DNA from 4 places in the Nocardioides sambongensis genome. Region 3 is predicted to be linked to each of the others. Evidence: predicted binding sites of a transcription regulator. Region 3 holds the regulator's gene; each other region holds the start of a gene.

Region 1 (4,237 bases), 870 kb from region 3:
GCCCGGCGGCTGGCGAGCTTGGCGACCGAGACCGTCGCCGCGATCCCGACCGAGCACGGGATGCCCTGCTCGTCCCGGATCCGGGCGCGGATGGCGGCCGCGATCTCCACCGGCTCACCCAGCAGGCGACGGGCCCCGCGGACGTCGAGGAACGCCTCGTCCAGCGACATCACCTCGACCACGGGGGTGAACGTGCGGAAGGTCGCCATGATCGCTCGCGAGGTCGGCACCAGGACGTCGAAGTCCGGCGCCAGCCGGACCGCGGTCGGACAGAGCCGGTGCGCCTCCACGCCGGACATCCCGGAGCGGATCCCGTAGCGGCGGGCCGGGTAGTTGGCGGCGAGCACCACCCCACGATGACCACCGCCGACGATGACCGGCACCTGCTGCAGGTCCGGGCGGTCGCGGGTCATCACCGAGGCGTAGAACGCGTCCATGTCGACGTGCAGCAGGAAGCAGGTCGGTCCGCTCGCCGCCGGTCCGCTCACCGGCAGGTCCCGGTGACCCGGGCGGCACGGAGGTCAGGCGCGCACGCAGAGCAGGTGCAGCTGGGTGGCCAGCGAGTGGAAGTCCGGCCGAGCGGCAGCGGCACGCTCGAGCTCGACCAGCGACGCGGACGCGCCGGGCTCGAGATCGAGCAGGGCGGCCGGCACGTGGTCGGCGAAGACCCGGATGCCGTGGGTCTGCTCGACGGTGAAGCCGGCGCCGGAGACCAGCGCGACGATCTCGTCGGCGGTGTAGCGACGCCCACGGCGCCCGTCGCCCGCGGACCCGTCGTCCAGCAGGGCGATCGCCTGCTGGAAGTGGCCCGCCATGGCGCGGGCGAGCACGGCCGCATCGCGCTGCGCAACCAGGAGACTGAGCATGCCGCCGGGCCGGAGCACGCTGCGGATCGCGGCCAGGGCTGCCGACCCGTCGACGACCTCGAGGACGCCGTGGCACAGCACCACGTCCGCCGACTCCGCGCCGACCAGCTCGACCAGGCTCGCGACGTCGCCCTGACGGCCGTCCACCTCGACACCCAGGTCGCCGGCGCGCCGGGCGAGGGCGGCCAGGGCGTCCGGGCTGGGGTCGACGACCGACACCTGGTGGCCGGCCGCAGCCAGACGCACCGCAGAACCCCCGGTGCCGCCGCCGATGTCCACGATCCGCCGCGGCTCGCCCCGGAGTGCGGCGTCGAGGACGTCCCACACCACCGCGGTGCGGGGCGACGCGGTGGACGGGCCGGTCGGTCTGCGCAGCGCCATGAACCGAACACTACGGCCTCCCCCGTGCCGGTCGGTCAGCCGGCGACGCGCCCGACGAGCTGATCGCCCACGGACGGGTGCGGGGTGAGCCCGAGTGCTGCCTCCACGACGGCGAGGAACCGGTCCGCGTCGCGGACCAGGTCGTCCGCCTCGCGCTCGGTGACGGCCCGGCTCGAGCCGGCCTCCGCCGCGGCGCGCTTGGCGGCGCCGGCCGCGAAGAACGTGGCCCACTCCCCCAGCTCCGGGGCGACCTGGGTGAGCAGGACCCAGGCGTTCTGCTGGCGACGGGAGGGACGGACCTGGGGTCGCGCCCGGGCGGCGAGGAGGGCCGCCGCGGCGCGCAGGGCCGCGACGTGGGCGCAGGCGTAACGGGTCGGGGCGTCGGTGGCCGTCACCGCCTCGCTGAGGGAGCCCGCGGCGCGCAGCAGGTAGGAGTGGGTGGTGGCCGGCAGGGTGTGCGGCTGCCAGTCGTCGGACTCGGGTGCTGCGGCGGAACGGCTGGTGGTGGTCTGGCTCGCCATGGGGACTCCCTTCGTCGGGGCCTCCGGCGAGGATGGGCTCGAGGCATCCCCGACCGAAGGTGTTCGAACAGATGTTCGAACACCTCGAAGGTACACCTCCGCCCCGTCACAACGTCAAGAGCGGCTCTCGCGGCCCCGCGACGACCGGCGCCGGATCGGGTTCGACGGTCAGGAACCGGCGGGTGACGCGCTGGTGTCGGCGGGCGCCCCGGGGCCGGTGCCGGAGCCCGGGTCGGCGTCCTCCCCACCGTCCGCGGCGGGGCCGGTGCCGCGGACGAAGCGGGTCGTCTCGGGGTGCCAGAGGAAGACCACCGCCACCGCCGCCACGACTCCGGCCGCCACGGCAGCCAGTCGCACCATCAGCGGCGACTCGGTGCGCATCATCCCGAGCGCGCCGACGAGGATGCCGAGCGAGATCATCGCCAGACCCTGCTGGGCCCAGAGGTGCCGCCCGCGGAAGAGGGTGATCATCGTCATCATGGTGACCGCGATGACGACGTAGAGCACCAGGATGACGGGGACGAAGTCGGTGGGCTGGACCGTGCTGTCCCCCGCCGAGATCGGGGACCAGACCGCGTCGAGGTCATCGCGGAAGACCACCACCAGCACCGAGACGACCAGGCCGCCCGCGATGAGCAGCCACAGGAGCCAGGTGGCGACCCGGACGGTGAGCGGTCGTTGCGACATCGTTCCTCCTCGTGCATCCCGCGGAGCGCGGGATCGTGCCGGATAGGGTCGGCCCCATGTCGGTGGACCACCCCTCGATCAGTCATTTCCGCACCGAGCACCGCCGACGCGGAGGCACTGGCCGGATCGTCATTCTGCCCGACAGCGTGCACACGGCCGCACTCGCCGCCGAGGCGCTCGGGTGCGAGGTGGGCGCCATCGCCAACAGTCTGCTGTTCGAGGCCGACGGCGCGCCGGTGCTGATCCTGACCTCCGGCGCCCACCGGGTCGACGTGGACCGGGTGGGTGCCGCCCTCGGCGGCGCGCGGCTGCGCCGGGCGAAGCCGGAGTTCGTCCGCACGCACACCGGCCAGGTGATCGGAGGCGTGTCGCCGATCGCGCACCCGGCACCGATCCCGACCTACCTCGACCCGTGGCTGGAGCGGCACGACACCGTCTGGGCGGCCGCCGGACACCCCGCGGCCGTGTTCTCGACCACCCACGCCGAGCTGCTCGCCCTCACCGGCGGCACCCCGCTGGAGGTGGCGTGAGCAGGGTCGTCGTGGTCGGCGGCGGCATCGGCGGACTCGCCGCCGCGGCGCGCCTGGCCAAGCTGGGCCACCAGGTCGCCCTGGTCGAGGCGGCTGACCGGGTCGGCGGCGCGCTCCTGCCGGTCGAGCAGGACGGCTACGCCTGGGACGCCGGCCCGCGCGCCACCCTCCTCCCCGCCGCCCTGCGCGACCTCTTCCGCAAGTCCGGCCGCCCGTTGGAGAACGAGCTCGGTGCCGACCTCGAGCCGCTGCCGGTGATCCGGGAGCACCGCTTCGAGGACGGCACCGCGGTCTCGCTGCCCGGCGGCTCGCGCGCCGGCCAGGTCGCCGCCTTCGACGCCCTCGCTCCCGGGCTCGGCGAGACCTGGGCCCGGCACGTCGACCGCTACGCCCCGGTCTGGGAGGTGCTGCGGCGCCACTACGTCGAGGTGCCCTGGGACCCGGTGACCAAGAGCGCCACGCCCCGCGAGCTGGGCGACCTCTTCGACCTCCGCGAGACCCTGCACAAGCGACTGCGGCGCGACTTCAGGGACGAACGGCTCGCCATGGTGGCCGGGCACCCGGCCGTCGCCGACGGTCACGACCTGCGCAACGTGCCGTCCTGGGTCGGCGTGGATCGCTACCTCGAGCAGTGTTTCGGCGCCTGGCGCCCCGTCGGCGGCATGGGGCGGATCGCCGAGCTTCTCGGCGCCCGGATGGCGACCCGGAAGGTGACCGTGCTGACCGGCACCGAGGCGAGCGACGTCGTGGTCCGGGCCGGTCGCGCCGTCGCCGTACGGACACCGGAGGGTGAGATCGACGCGGACCACGTGGTGGTCGCCGTCGATCCCCGGCGGCTCCCCACGCTGGCGCCGCTGGTCGCGCGGACCATGCCGGCCATCCCCCGGTGATGGCGCACGTCGGGCTCGCCGGGCCGGTGCCCGACCTCGACCACGAGGTCGTGTTCCACGCCGACCCGCTGCTGGTGGTGCGTCCGGGAGTCCGGGCACCCGACGGCGGCACCGCGTGGACGGTGTTCGGCCGCGGCAAGATCGCCGAGGACCTGCTCACCGCACTGGCCCGCCACCGGCTCGACGTACGCGACCAGGTGGTGACCCGGGTCGACCGCACCCCGCGCGAGCTCGTCGAGCAGTGGGGCGGCTCGCCGCACGGGGTGCTCTGGCAGGGCCGCGGCACGGTACGACGCCGGCTCGGGCCGACCACGCCCGTCGAAGGTCTGCTCGTGGCCGGAGCCCACGGCGCACCCGGCGCG
Region 2 (4,237 bases), 1.8 Mb from region 3:
GGGGAACCATCGGGCGACCTCGGCATCGAGCAACCAGCGCAGCAGGTGGGCGAGGTCACCGCGCTCCATCGGCCGCAGCAGCACCGTCGGCGTGCCCTCCGACGGCGCCGTCAGGTCGGTGCCGGCGGCCATGCGATCAGTGCGCGGCGCCGCCGCGCCGGTCGACCAGCGGCGGCGTCGCGGACCACGGGAAGTCGATCCACCGCTCGGTGCGTCGCCAGACGTACTCGGGCCGGATCACCGACCACGGCTTCTCGTAGATGACGGCGGTGCGCGCCTGCGCCACGTGGTCGGCGCAGAAGTCCCGCACCACCTCGAGCGTCTTGCCGGTGTCCGCGACGTCGTCGGCGATCAGCACGTTGAGGCCGGTCAGGTCGATCGCCGCCGGGGTCGGCGGGAGCATCATCGGCACGTCGAGGCGCTGGTCGACGCCGGTGTAGAACTCCACGTTCACCGCGGAGAGGTTCTTCACGTCAAGCGCGTAGCCCAGCCCCATCGCGAGGCCCAGACCGCCGCGCGCGATCGCGAGCACGATGTCGGGCTCGTAGCCGTCGTCGACGATCTGGTGGGCCAGGTCGCGCACCGCGGTGCCGAAGAGGTCGTAGGTCAGGATCTCGCGATCCGTGCCGCTCTCAGGAGTCACTCTGCCATTCTGAGGCACCGAGCTCCTGACGCACCACGGTGTAGACGATCCCGGCGGAGTAACCCTTGCGGGCGAGCATGCCGGTCAGCCGGCGTGCCGCCACCGTCTCGTCCACGTTGCGCAGCGAGCGCAGCTTCTTGCGGACCAGGAGGCGGGCGGACTCCTCCTCGTCGCCGGGGTCGACCTCGTCGAGGACCGTCTGCATCGTCTCGTTGTCGATGCCCTTGCGGCGCAACTCCTGGGCCAGGGCGGGTCGGGCCAGGCCCCGGGTCCGTCGGCGGCTGTCCACCCAGGAGCGAGCGAAGGCCTCGTCGTCGATCAGGCCGACCTCGGTGAACCGGTCGAGCAACGGCTCCGCCACGTCGTCGGGGACGTTGCGCCGGGCCAGTCGAGCGGCGAGCTCGTGACGGCTGCGCGCCTGCCCGGTCAACTGGTCGAGCAGGATCTTGCGCGCGACCGCCTCGTGGTCCGGCTCCGGGTCCTGCTCGGGCACGGGAGGCTGGTCGGACGCCGGGGCCCCCGGCGAGCCTAGGCCGCCGGAAGCACGCCGTCGCTGCGCCGACATCAGAAGCTGTCGACGCCGATCGGGTCGTCGGTGAGGTCGTCCTCGACGCTCGGCGTCACCCCGAGCTTCTCCAGGATCTTCTTCTCCAGCTCGTTGGCGAGGTCCGGGTTGTCCTTGAGGAACTTGCGGGCGTTCTCCTTGCCCTGACCGAGTTGGTCGCCCTCGTAGGTGTACCAAGCACCGGCCTTGCGAACCAGGCCGGCCTCCACGCCGACGTCGATCAGGCCGCCCTCGCGGCTGATGCCCTGGCCGTACATGATGTCGAACTCGGCCTGCTTGAACGGCGGCGCGACCTTGTTCTTGACGACCTTGACCCGGGTGCGGTTGCCGACCATGTCGGTCCCGTCCTTGAGGGTCTCGATCCGGCGCACGTCGAGCCGCACGGAGGAGTAGAACTTCAACGCCCGGCCACCGGTCGTGGTCTCCGGCGAACCGAACATGACGCCGATCTTCTCGCGCAGCTGGTTGATGAAGATCGCGGTGGTCTTGGACTGGCTGAGCGCACCGGTCATCTTGCGCAGCGCCTGGCTCATCAGGCGGGCCTGCAGGCCGACGTGGCTGTCACCCATCTCACCCTCGATCTCGGCCCGGGGCACCAGGGCGGCGACCGAGTCGATGACGATCAGGTCGAGCGCGCCCGAGCGGATCAGCATGTCCGCGATCTCCAGGGCCTGCTCGCCGGAGTCCGGCTGGGAGACCAGCAGGGCGTCGGTGTCGACGCCCAGCGCCTTCGCGTATTCCGGGTCGAGGGCGTGCTCGGCGTCGATGAACGCGACGATGCCGCCGGCCCGCTGGGCGTTGGCCACCGCGTGCAGCGCGACGGTCGTCTTACCGGAGGACTCCGGGCCGTAGATCTCGACCACACGGCCGCGGGGCAGGCCGCCGAGGCCGAGGGCGACGTCGAGCGCGATCGCGCCCGTGGGGATCACATCGAGCGGGGCACGGGCGTCGTCACCCAGCCGCATCACGGAGCCCTTGCCGTGAGCCTTCTCGATGTTGAGCAGCGCGGTGTCGAGCGCCTTCAGCCGGTCGTCAGCGGCCATGTCGGATCTCCTTGTGCTGGGGTGCTGCGTGGACGTGGAAGTCTTGGTGCGGTTCTTGCGGGTCATCTCGCGTTGGACGCTAGTCCTGTCCTCCGACAGATCGTGGTGACCGCCATGGACCTGTGGAGGGCACCGGCGCAAGCGCGTGTTGTCCCCAGGAAGCACGCTCGACTCGGCGCATCGCGGTAACGGTGTTTCGTTGTCGTCCCAACGATAGACGAACACCTGTTCGAAGCATGCACCTGGCGCGGCGTGTCGGATCCACGCTCACGCGAGGTCGAGGGACCGGGCCGACGTCGTACCGGCGCGGAGACCGGCGGCCACCACGCCGCCGGCGAGGACCAGGGCGAGGAGCGCGAGGGTCGGGTATCCGGCCAGGTCGACGACCAGACCGGCCAGCGCACCGGCGCCGGCCGCGGTCACCCCCATCACCAGGTCCGAGGTGCCCTGGACCGCCGTGCGCGCGTGCAGCGGCGCGTGCTCGGCGACCAGCGTGGACGCGGCGACCATCGCCAGCGACCAGCCCACGCCGAGCAGGAAGAGCCCGGCGGTGATCTGCCACGACATCCCGGCCGGTGCGGACGCACAGAGCAGCAGGGCGAGGATCAGGGTGCCACCGCCGCCGGCCAGCACGGGCTCGCGTCCGACCCGGTCGGCGAGCATGCCGACCAACGGCGAGAACGCGAACATGCCCAGCACGTGCACGCTGATCACCACACCGATCACCTCCAGGCCGGCGTGCCCGTGGTCCATGTGCAGCGGTGTCATCACCATCACCGCGATCATCGTGGCGTGCGCGAGGGCCAGGCCCGCGATCGCGTGGCCGAGCACCGGGCGGTCCGCGACCGCCGCCCGGGCACGCGTCCAGGAGGACCCGCCCGCGGGCGGCGCGGGGTCGTGGGCGGGGTCGTGGGCGGGGTCGTGCGCGGGATCCGCGGCGCGCTGCTGCGCGATCCGCAGCGGGTCGGGGCGCAGCGCGACCGAGACCACGATCGCCGCCACGGCCATCCCGATGGCGGCGATCAGGAAGGGACCGACCAGCTCGGGCAGATCGAGGGCGCGGGCGAACGCGCCGGCCGGTCCGGACAGGTTCGGGCCCGCGACGGCCCCCACGGTGGTCGCCCAGACCACGATCGAGAGGGAGCGCGCGCGATCGTGGTCACCGGCGAGATCGGTGGCCGCGTAGCGGGCGGCGTTGTTGGCCGACGTGGCCGCCCCCAGCAGCCCGGCACCCGCGATCAGCAGCAGCATGGAACCGACGGCGCCGGAGAGCACCGCCAACCCCGCTCCGGCCGCGCCGAGCAGGTAGCCGGTGGTGAGGCCGGTACGTCGTCCGCGCCGGTGCATCAGGCCGGCCAGGAGGAACGAGATCACGGCGGCGCCGAGGACCTGTGCGGTCTGGGCCAGGCCGGAGAGCGCCTCGGACCCGGAGAGGTCGCGGGCCAGCAGCGAGGCGGTGGCGACGCCGATGGTGATCCCGACCGCACCGACCGCTTGGGTGAGCACCAGCACCCGGACGGTACGACGCTGGATCCGCTCGATCTCCGCGTCGGGTGCCGCGGGTGCGGTGTGCCCGGTCACCGGGTCCTCATCGCTCGCTGGCCGGCAGGTCGAGGACCTCGTGCACGGCGCGCCACACCTGCTGGGGCGGCACGCCGGCGTCCAGCGCCTCCCGCACCGTGCGGTGGCCGAGCGACCCGATCACGAACTGCTCCGCCCAACTGCCCGCGTAGGCACCACCCAGGTGGTGGTCGAGACGCTCCCAGAGCTCCGTGTGCCGCACCTGCCCATCATCCCCGACGCGTCACGGCCGTGAGCACCGGGCGACGTCCCACCGGTGGTGCACCACGTCGTGCAGGTGGTAGGCGGCCAACGTGCCCAGGGTGAACCTGCTTCCGTTGCTCCGCACGCCCACCCGGGTCCACGCGTCGGCGGGCACCGCGTCGTAGGCGGCGGACACGTCGGCGGAGGCCGCCTGGAGTCCGG
Region 3 (4,237 bases):
CGGGTTGGCCGCGCTTCTTGACGGTGGCGAGCACCGCTCCGCCCTGGGCCACGTCGTTGAGGTCGACGCCGACCCGCAGCGCCCAGTTGCCGCGGGCGCCCGGGACGAATCGGTAGTGCCGCGCGGCCAGGTGGTCCAGGCGGGAGGTCTGCACGGTGCGGACCCGCTTCTTGGTCAGCTTGACCCGCTTGCTCAGCGGGGCGGTCGGGTACTTGTTCGCCGCGGCCTCGTCGTACGTCCGGTTCGGTCGCCGGTTGTCGGCCGCGAACCGCGGGAAGACCCGGTTGAGTGTCGTGCCGCGGGCCGCGAGCGCCTTCTCGACGCCCTGCACGCTGTAGTAGCCCTTCGCGCCCGCGCCGTCGTGCGCGAGGGACTCCCACAGCTCGCGGATCAGGTCGGGCAGCCCGGCGGTGGCGGCAGGGTAGCGGTCGGTCAGGTAGCGGAAGAAGATCCAGGTGCCGTAGTGGGCGGACCCGCCGAAGGTGTCGAGCGACTGCGCCGGACGCCCGAGCGGCCCGTAGCGCAGGTAGTTCACGTTGTCGTTGACGTCGTCGTAGAGGTAGTCCTCGGCCCACGTCGCGGTCGCTTCGAGGATCCAGGAGTCCTCGTCCACGTCGTAGGCGTACTGCACGGCGTGGAAGTACTCGTGGGCCGCCGTCACCTGCATGTTCCCCAGCGGCGTGTGCGCGGGGAACTCGCTGGCGGCGTAGTCGTTGTCGAGGACGCAGTAGGCCCAGCTCGCGACGTGCGCGGTGCCGTCCTGGTCGTCCTCGAGGACAGCCGGGTCGTCGGTGGTGCAGTAGCCGTAGAGGCCCTGCTGGCCGATCTCGCCGAGGTAGATGTCGGGCAGGTCGTTGCCGCCGAGCCCGTCGTCGGAGACCACGCTGCGATAGCCCGCGTCGGCGTAGGTGCCCACCACGTGGCTCATCTCGGCGAGCACGACCTCGACGTAGTCGGGGATGCCGTCGCCGGCGGTGCCGTCCCACGCGCCGCCCGGGCCGTCGTCCTCGGTGGGGACCGCGTTGTAGCTGTCGCCCTTCTCGCCGGCGCCGAGGGCCGATCCCTTGTTCACCCAGTGCACGCAGACCACGTCGGAGCAGGTGCTCTTCGGGGTCGCGGCCTCGCGGTAGCAGGTGACGTCGCCATAGGTGCCGTGCAGCGAGCACTTGCCGGTGCTGCCGTCGCCGGCAGGTCGGGCCAGCAGCCGCTCCGCCTCCGCCCGCTCCTCGCCGGTCAGCGAGCTGGCGCGCACCGCCAGGTCGCGCAGCGCCAGGGTCAGGTCGGACTCGGTCACCGTGCTGGTCGCGCCGTCGGCGGTGGTGGTGCCGGGATCGGCCAACGTCTCGGGCGTGGCAGTGCCGTCCTCGAGCAGGTCCTCCACCGTTGCCAGCGCGTCCTCGGCCAGGGCGGTCGGCTCACCCGGTGCCGCAGGATCGGCCGGGTCCGTCGGCGAGCTGCTCAGCCCGGGGTTGTCCATCGGGGTCGGTGCAGCCACGCCTGCAGGCATGCCGATCAGGACGAGGGCGGCGGTGGTGGCGAAGGCGGCACCGATGGACGCCGTACGACGAGAGCGCAACGTGGGACTGCTTTCGCTGGGGGAGCAGACGGAGGAGGGACCGCCTGAGCCTACGCAGCCGGTCCCTCCAACTCCATCTGACGCGACACCCGGGGCCACCCGGACGGGCGACCGGGGTGTCGCGTCAGACCCGACGCAGCACCGCGGTGACCTTGCCGAGGATGGTGGCGTGGGTGCCGTCGATCGGGTCGAACGACGCGTTGTGCGGCAGCAGCCAGACCTTCCCCTCCTTGCGCTGGAACGTCTTGACCGTCGCCTCGCCGTCGATCATCGCGGCCACGATCTCGCCGTTCTCCGCGGTGTTCTGCTGGCGGATCACCACGTAGTCGCCGTTGCAGATGGCAGCGTCGATCATCGACTCGCCACTGACCTCGAGCAGGAAGAGTTGACCGTCGCCGACGAGCTGGCGCGGGAGCGGGAAGACGTCTTCGACGCGCTCCTCGGCGAGGATCGGTCCGCCGGCGGCGATCCGCCCGACGACCGGGACGTTGGTGGCCTGCGGGTTGGCATCGCCGACGCCGGTCTCGTCGACGCTGCTCTCCTCGGCCCCGGAGATGGAACGGCGTGCCGCCATCACCTCGGGCAGGAACACCTCGATCGCGCGGGGGCGGTTCGGGTCGCGCTTGAGGAAGCCCTTCTCCTCCAGCATCCGCAGCTGGTGGGCCACGCTCGAGGTGCTGGTGAGGCCCACCGCCGCGCCGATCTCGCGCATGCTGGGCGGATAGCCGCGGACCTCGATGGAGTCCTTGATGGTGGCCAGGATCCGCTGCTGACGCGGGGTGAGGCCGGTGGCGTCCGGCGGGCCGTCGGGGAACTCGCGCACGGCTGCCTTGCCGGGAGTCTTCTTGCCCGTCATCGGATCCTCCTGGGAGTGCTGGGTGCCGTGCTGGCGCAGCGTCGGGACAGCCGTGGGGCGGAGCGAGCTGCGGGCCGGCTCGTGTGTCGACGGTAGCGCCCATCCGCGACTCGGATCAAACACCTGTTCGAAGCGGGCGTGTCGGCGCCGCGGTCGCTCGTCGCCGCCCCGAGCGGTCGCCGGTCGCCGCCGTAGGGTTCGAACATCGATTCGAACAACCTCTTGACCTCGTTCGAACAGATGATCTAACGTCGTACAGGTGTTCGATTCGAACTGATGGTCGAGAGGCCCGCCGGACTTCCCGTCGGACGCAGTCCGCGGGATCTGTCGGGGGCCTTCGCCAGAGTCTCGATCGCACGCCAACCGACCCGAGGTTCCGCTCGCGGAGCCACTTCCCCCGGAGGTCACCATGAGCACGATCACCCTTTCCCCCGTTTCCCGTACGACGCCGGCCCGCGACGTCCGCCGTGCGACGAGCTCACGCCGACCGGGTGTCCGGCTCACCCGCCGCGGGCGTGCCGTGGTCTTCGCGCTCGGGCTGATGGTCGCCTTCGGCCTCGGCATCTGGCTGGCCTCCGGCTCGATCGCCACCTCCGAGCAGGGAGAGGCGCCGGTCGAGGTGGTCACCGTCGGGCACGGCGACACGCTGTGGGAGATCGCGAGCGACGCCGCGGCGAGCACCGGCGACGGCGACGTCCGCTCGGTGATGGACCGCATCCAGGAGCTCAACGCCCTGGACTCGAGCGTGGTCTACGCCGGTCAGGACCTGCGCGTCCCGACCGAGTGACGGTTGACGGCTGAGGCGCCACGGGCCCTCGCCACCAAGACTCGTGTCCATCGCTTCGACCCCGGTGGACGCAGGGGCCCTGCCAAGGCCCACAGGGGAAGACGAGGGGCGGGATCGCCGAGATCCCGCCCTCGCGCTGTTCGCTGGGTCCGAGGTCGCACCCTCGGTGATCGCCGCGGCGTTCAGCGCGACGCGCGCCGCCCGCCCTTGGGTGTCGAGGGGTCGCGCTTCGGTCGTGGCTCCGGTGCGTGAGTCAGTCCGAGCGCGCGGGAGAGGCGCACGATGAGCATGAAGGAGAGGAACAGGCACGCCACGGCGCCGATGGCGGCCAGCACGAGGAATCCCCAGGCGGCGGCGTCGCCGTCCTGGCGGGCGGTGGCGCCGAAGTCGATCGCGGCGTACACCAGGTAGCCCCACGCGACCAGGCTGAGCGTGATGCCCCCGGCGAGCAGGAGATAGGTGGGGCGGAACCTCCGCTGCTGTCGATCGCCGGCGCGCTTCCCACTCACGGGTTCATTCTCCCTGATCGGTGGGTGCGCGTCTGCCGCAACCCGCCAGCCGGGGCGACCGGATCGGCTCGCGACACGCCTCCGCCGGCCCGCGCCGGAACGTCCGGCGCCGCGGTGACCTGCGCAAACGAGTGCGCGAGGGAGTCGGTCGAGAAGTCTTTACCCCCGGGTGTTGCATGGCTTGGGGCACAGGCGTACGGTTACCACTACATCTAGTAGTTACAGCGGTGTAGTTCTCCACATCTAGTTCACAGAACGGGTGCTGAGTACTCACAGTTCTCGACTGGATCTCCACAGCATCACCTCGTTTTTCCACACGCCACCACCGTGTCCGGCCGTCATCGACGTGCTGGACGTGCCCCCGGGAGGAGGACCCTGTGCACTGCCCGTACTGCAAGCACTGCGACACCAAGGTCCTCGACTCCAGGGTCGCCGACGACGGCGGGTCGATCCGCCGGCGCCGGATGTGCCAGGCGTGTGAGAAGCGGTTCACCACCGTCGAGGCGATG
Region 4 (4,237 bases), 1.5 Mb from region 3:
CGATCGGCTTCGCGCTGCTCTTCGCCGCCGCCACCTACGCGCTGCGGCTCTACATCAACCTGCGCCGGGTCCGCCGCGGCGGCGGGGACGACCCGAACCCGAAGATCCGGCCGATCCCGACCCTGCTGGTCGGCATGCTCGGCGGCCTGCTGGTCGGCGTCACCAGTGTCGGCTCCGGCTCGGTCATCATGATCGCGCTGCTGATGCTCTACCCCGGCCTCTCCGCGGTGCGGCTGGTCGGCACCGACCTGGTCCAGGCCGTGCCGCTGGTGCTCGCCGCGGCGATCGCCAACATCGCGATCCACGGCCTGGACTGGGCGATCACCATCCCGCTGATCCTCGGCTCGGTGCCCGGCACCATCCTCGGCTCCAAGATCGCCCCGCGGGTGCCGCAGTCCTACATCCGGCGCGGCATCGTGGTCGTGCTGACCATGTCCGGCGTCGCGCTGCTCGACAAGGCCGGCTGGGCGCCGCTCGGCAAGGAGGAGACCTACCCGGTGGTGATCGGGCTGGTCGGTCTCGCCACGCTGATCCTGGTCCCGCTGGTCTGGGGGTTCATCCGACGTACCGAGGGGTTGCCGATGTTCGGCGCCCCGTACGTCGCGGAGCTGGAGAAGCTGCCCGGCGACCGGAAGCGCGGACGGACGCCGACCGGCTGAGGCCGAGGATCGGTCGATCCACGTTCAGGACGACCGGAGTCGGCTGACCTCCGCCTCGAGAGCGCCCACCCGGTCCTCCAGGGCGAGGACGTGGGCGATACCGGCGAGGTTGAGGCCGGCGGCGATGCCCATGGACGCGTGGCGCGAGGGTGAGAAGTTCGTGATCGAGTTCGACCTGCCCGGCGTCTCCAAGGAGAGCATCGACCTCGACGTCGAGCGCAACGTGCTGACCGTCCGCGCCGAGCGCACCGCCCGCAACGGCGACTGGGAGGCACTCACCTCCGAACGACCGAGGGCGCCTTCAGCCGCCAGCTCGTGCTCGGGACAACCTCGACCTGGACGGCATCGAGGCCACCTACAGCGACGGCGTGCTGCGCCTGGTGGTCCCGGTCGCCGAGAAGGCCAAGCCGCGCAAGATCCGGATCGCCTCGAACGAGACCGGCCCGGCGGCCATCGGGGCCTGAACCTGACCTCGGTCGGGGGTCGTCGCTCGGGCGACCCCCGACCGAGGCGCCTCGCACTCGGCTCGGACTCGGCTCGGACTCCGAGCGTCGGCGCCCGAGGCGGCGACGACGGCGTTGATCCCGAGGGTGTGGACCAGCCCTTGATCGTTCGAACACGCGTTCGATATCATGGGGCATGGGCACACTCACCGAGGCACTGCGGACGGTCTCCGCGGCCGTCGATGCCCTCGCCTCGGCCGAACAGGCCCAGCCGGTGGCATCGGCCGAGCTCGTTGAGGTGCTGGCCCTGGCCGCGCGCACGCGGGCCGTGCTGGACGGGGTGATGGTGGGTCTGGCCGAGGCGCTGGAGGAACACGACGTGGCCCACGAGCTGGGGTGGGCCTCGACCAAGGAGCTGCTCACCCATGCCACCGGCGGCCGCAAGGGCTCAGGCACCGCGTGGGTGCGGGTCGCGCAACAGACCCAGGAACTGCCCGCGGTCCGTGACGCACTGACCCAGGGACGGATCTCCTTCGCCCAGGCCGGTGTGATCGGGCGCCGCGTCGCCACCCTGCCCCACGTGCCCGAGCTACGCGAGGACGCCGCCGCACTGCTGCTGGACCGGGTCGCCCAGGCCGGGGTCGATGCCACCGACCTCGACCACGCCTTCGGTGACGTGGTCCGCGAGCTCGACCCCGACGGCGAGCTGCTCCGCGCCGACCTCGACAAACCCCGCGCCGAACGCGGCGCCCACCACGCCCGGTTCCTCTCCTTCGCCCCCGACCACCTCGGCGGGGTCCGGATCAAGGGCTACGCCACCATCGAGGAGACCGAGCTCGTCAAGACCATCCTGATGCCACTCGCGGCACCGGCCACCACCGAGCCCGGCGCCTGCGGCGGCACCCCGCTGCCCGACGACGGACCCCTCCTGCACGACCCCAACACCCCCAGCACCCGCCGCCGCTGCCCCGAGGCCGGCTGCCGCCACGACGGCCGCGACCCCCGCGAAGCCGGCGTGCGGATGTGGGACGCCCTGGTCGAGCTCGCCACCCGCTACCAAGCCACCGACCAGCTCCCCCGCGCCCACGGCACCACCGCCCGGATCACCATCACCATGAACCTGGCCGACCTGACCGAGAAGGCCGCCGGCGCCGACCCCGCCGGATTCCGCGGCATCCACCACACCACCGGCCTGCCCGACCCCACCAGCCACACCGGCCACCTACCCACCGGCACCCTCACCGGCGGCCACACCCTCTCCGCCCTCGCCATCCGACGCCTGGCCTGCGACGCCGAGATCATCCCCGCCATCCTCGGCACCCACAACGAGATCCTCGACCTGGGCCGCAGCACCCGCACCGTGACCCCCGGACTCTGGAACGCGCTCGTGCTACGCGACCAACACTGCGCCTTCCCCGGCTGCACCCGCCTCCCCCTGGCCTGCGACGCCCACCACATCCAACACTGGGCCGACGCAGGCCCCACCAGCCTCGACAACCTCATCCTCCTCTGCCGACGCCACCACACCACCGCCCACCACACCCCCTGGACCATCACCATCAACCCCGACACCGGCCAACCCCACTGGCAACCACCACCACCCACCCCCGCCCACCAACGCGTCCGGATCGCCTACACACCCGGACGACCACCACCCCACGCCGCCTGACCCACCCGACGACTCTCGGCGACGCGACTCGCCACCGAGCCGTGCGATGCCAGGTGTGGATGCCGGCCCGCGAAGCTCGGTCGGCTCAGCGACGCCCCAGTGCCCGGTAGGTCCAGCCCGCCTCGCGCCAGGCCTGCGGGTCGAGGCAGTTGCGGCCGTCCAGGATCCGCGGCTCGTCGACCCACCCGCGGAGCTCGCCCGGGTCGAGGGCGACGTACTCGGGCCACTCGGTGGCCACCAGGACGACGGAGGCACCGGCGACAGCGTCCTCGACGGTCGTCGCGAAGGTGAGGTCCGGCCACTTCTTGGCGGCGTTGTCGATCGCCTTCGGGTCGGTCACCGTGACGTAGGCGCCCTGCAGCTGCATCTGCGCGGCGACGCTGAGCGCGGGCGAGTCGCGGACGTCGTCGCTGTCCGGCTTGAAGGCCGCGCCGAGCACCGCGATCCGGCGGCCGACGATCGACCCGCCACAGACCTCCCGCGCCAGGTCGACCATCCGGACCCGGCGACGCATGTTGATCGAGTCGACCTCGCGCAGGAAGGTCAGCGCCTGGTCGACGCCGAGCTCGCCGGCGCGCGCCATGAAGGCGCGGATGTCCTTGGGCAGACAACCACCGCCGAAGCCGAGACCGGCGTTGAGGAAGCGGCGACCGATCCGGGAGTCATGTCCGATCGCATCGGCGAGGCTGGTCACGTCGGCCCCGGTGGCCTCGCACAGCTCGGCCATCGCGTTGATGAAGGAGATCTTGGTGGCGAGGAACGAGTTCGCGGCGACCTTGACCAGCTGGGCGGTGGCCAGGTCGGTCTCGATCTTGGGGGTGCCGGCGGCGAGCGCAGCGCCGTACACCTGGTCCAGCACCCCGGCGGCCCGCCGGGCCTGGTCGGTGTCGCCGACGCCGTAGACGAAGCGGTCCGGCCGCAGCGTGTCCTCGACCGCGAACCCCTCACGCAGGAACTCCGGGTTCCAGAGCAGCTCGGCCTCCGGCTCCGCCTCGTGGACCAGGTCGGCCAGCTCCTCGGCGGTCCCGACCGGGACGGTCGACTTGCCGACGACGACGTCGCCCGGCTTCAGGTGCGGCAGCAGTCCGGTCACCGCCTCGCGGACGAAACGCAGGTCGGCGGCGAACTCCGCCTTCTTCTGCGGCGTGCCCACGCAGACGAAGTGCACCGTTGCCTCGGCCGCCGCAGCGGCCCCGGTGGCGAAGGACAGCCGACCACTCGCGGTGCCGTCACTCAGCAACGCGTCCAGCCCGGGCTCGAAGAACGGGGCTTGCCCGTGGTTCAGACGCTGCACCTGCTCGGGAAGGACGTCGATGCCGACGACCTCGTGACCGAGGTCAGCCATGCACGCGGCGTGCACCGCGCCGAGATAGCCGCATCCGAAGACCGAGATCCTCATGCCTGCAGATTGGGCGCCGGAGCGAACATCCGGGCACCACGCGGCTGAACGGACGGGGTCGCGGGCC

Evidence for each region. The regulator LexA, encoded in region 3, represses DNA repair genes until DNA is damaged. The targets are predictions, from matches to a motif close to TCGAACANNTGTTCGA.
Region 1: the regulator LexA is predicted to act here: its motif matches at 1,832-1,847, upstream of FIV43_RS08730 (SAV_6107 family HEPN domain-containing protein).
Region 2: the regulator LexA is predicted to act here: its motif matches at 2,469-2,484, upstream of recA (recombinase RecA).
Region 4: the regulator LexA is predicted to act here: its motif matches at 1,272-1,287, upstream of FIV43_RS21740 (HNH endonuclease signature motif containing protein).

Annotation. Positions count from the first base shown of each region.
Region 1 is NZ_CP041091.1:1,870,485-1,874,721, forward strand. Features, by position in the region: gene dinB (DNA polymerase IV) at 1-488, opposite strand, end outside; gene FIV43_RS08725 (methyltransferase domain-containing protein) at 522-1,247, opposite strand; gene FIV43_RS08730 (SAV_6107 family HEPN domain-containing protein) at 1,283-1,768, opposite strand; gene FIV43_RS08735 (hypothetical protein) at 1,937-2,455, opposite strand; gene FIV43_RS08740 (YbaK/EbsC family protein) at 2,512-2,985, shown strand; gene FIV43_RS08745 (phytoene desaturase family protein) at 2,982-3,875, shown strand; gene FIV43_RS22230 (hypothetical protein) at 3,875-4,237, shown strand, end outside.
Region 2 is NZ_CP041091.1:945,384-949,620, reverse strand. Features, by position in the region: gene FIV43_RS04350 (GNAT family N-acetyltransferase) at 1-132, opposite strand, end outside; gene FIV43_RS04345 (phosphoribosyltransferase) at 137-643, opposite strand; gene FIV43_RS04340 (regulatory protein RecX) at 633-1,136, opposite strand; gene recA (recombinase RecA) at 1,208-2,251, opposite strand; gene FIV43_RS04330 (MFS transporter) at 2,519-3,832, opposite strand; gene FIV43_RS04325 (DUF3046 domain-containing protein) at 3,840-4,034, opposite strand; gene FIV43_RS04320 (DinB family protein) at 4,056-4,237, opposite strand, start outside.
Region 3 is NZ_CP041091.1:2,737,522-2,741,758, reverse strand. Features, by position in the region: gene FIV43_RS12960 (MXAN_6640 family putative metalloprotease) at 1-1,495, opposite strand, end outside; gene lexA (transcriptional repressor LexA) at 1,701-2,432, opposite strand; gene FIV43_RS12950 (LysM peptidoglycan-binding domain-containing protein) at 2,842-3,219, shown strand; gene FIV43_RS12945 (hypothetical protein) at 3,402-3,728, opposite strand; gene nrdR (transcriptional regulator NrdR) at 4,106-4,237, shown strand, end outside.
Region 4 is NZ_CP041091.1:4,286,247-4,290,483, reverse strand. Features, by position in the region: gene FIV43_RS20040 (sulfite exporter TauE/SafE family protein) at 1-659, shown strand, start outside; partial or broken gene FIV43_RS23385 (Hsp20 family protein) at 784-888, shown strand; gene FIV43_RS23380 (hypothetical protein) at 1,028-1,123, shown strand; gene FIV43_RS21740 (HNH endonuclease signature motif containing protein) at 1,299-2,771, shown strand; gene FIV43_RS20020 (UDP-glucose dehydrogenase family protein) at 2,857-4,170, opposite strand.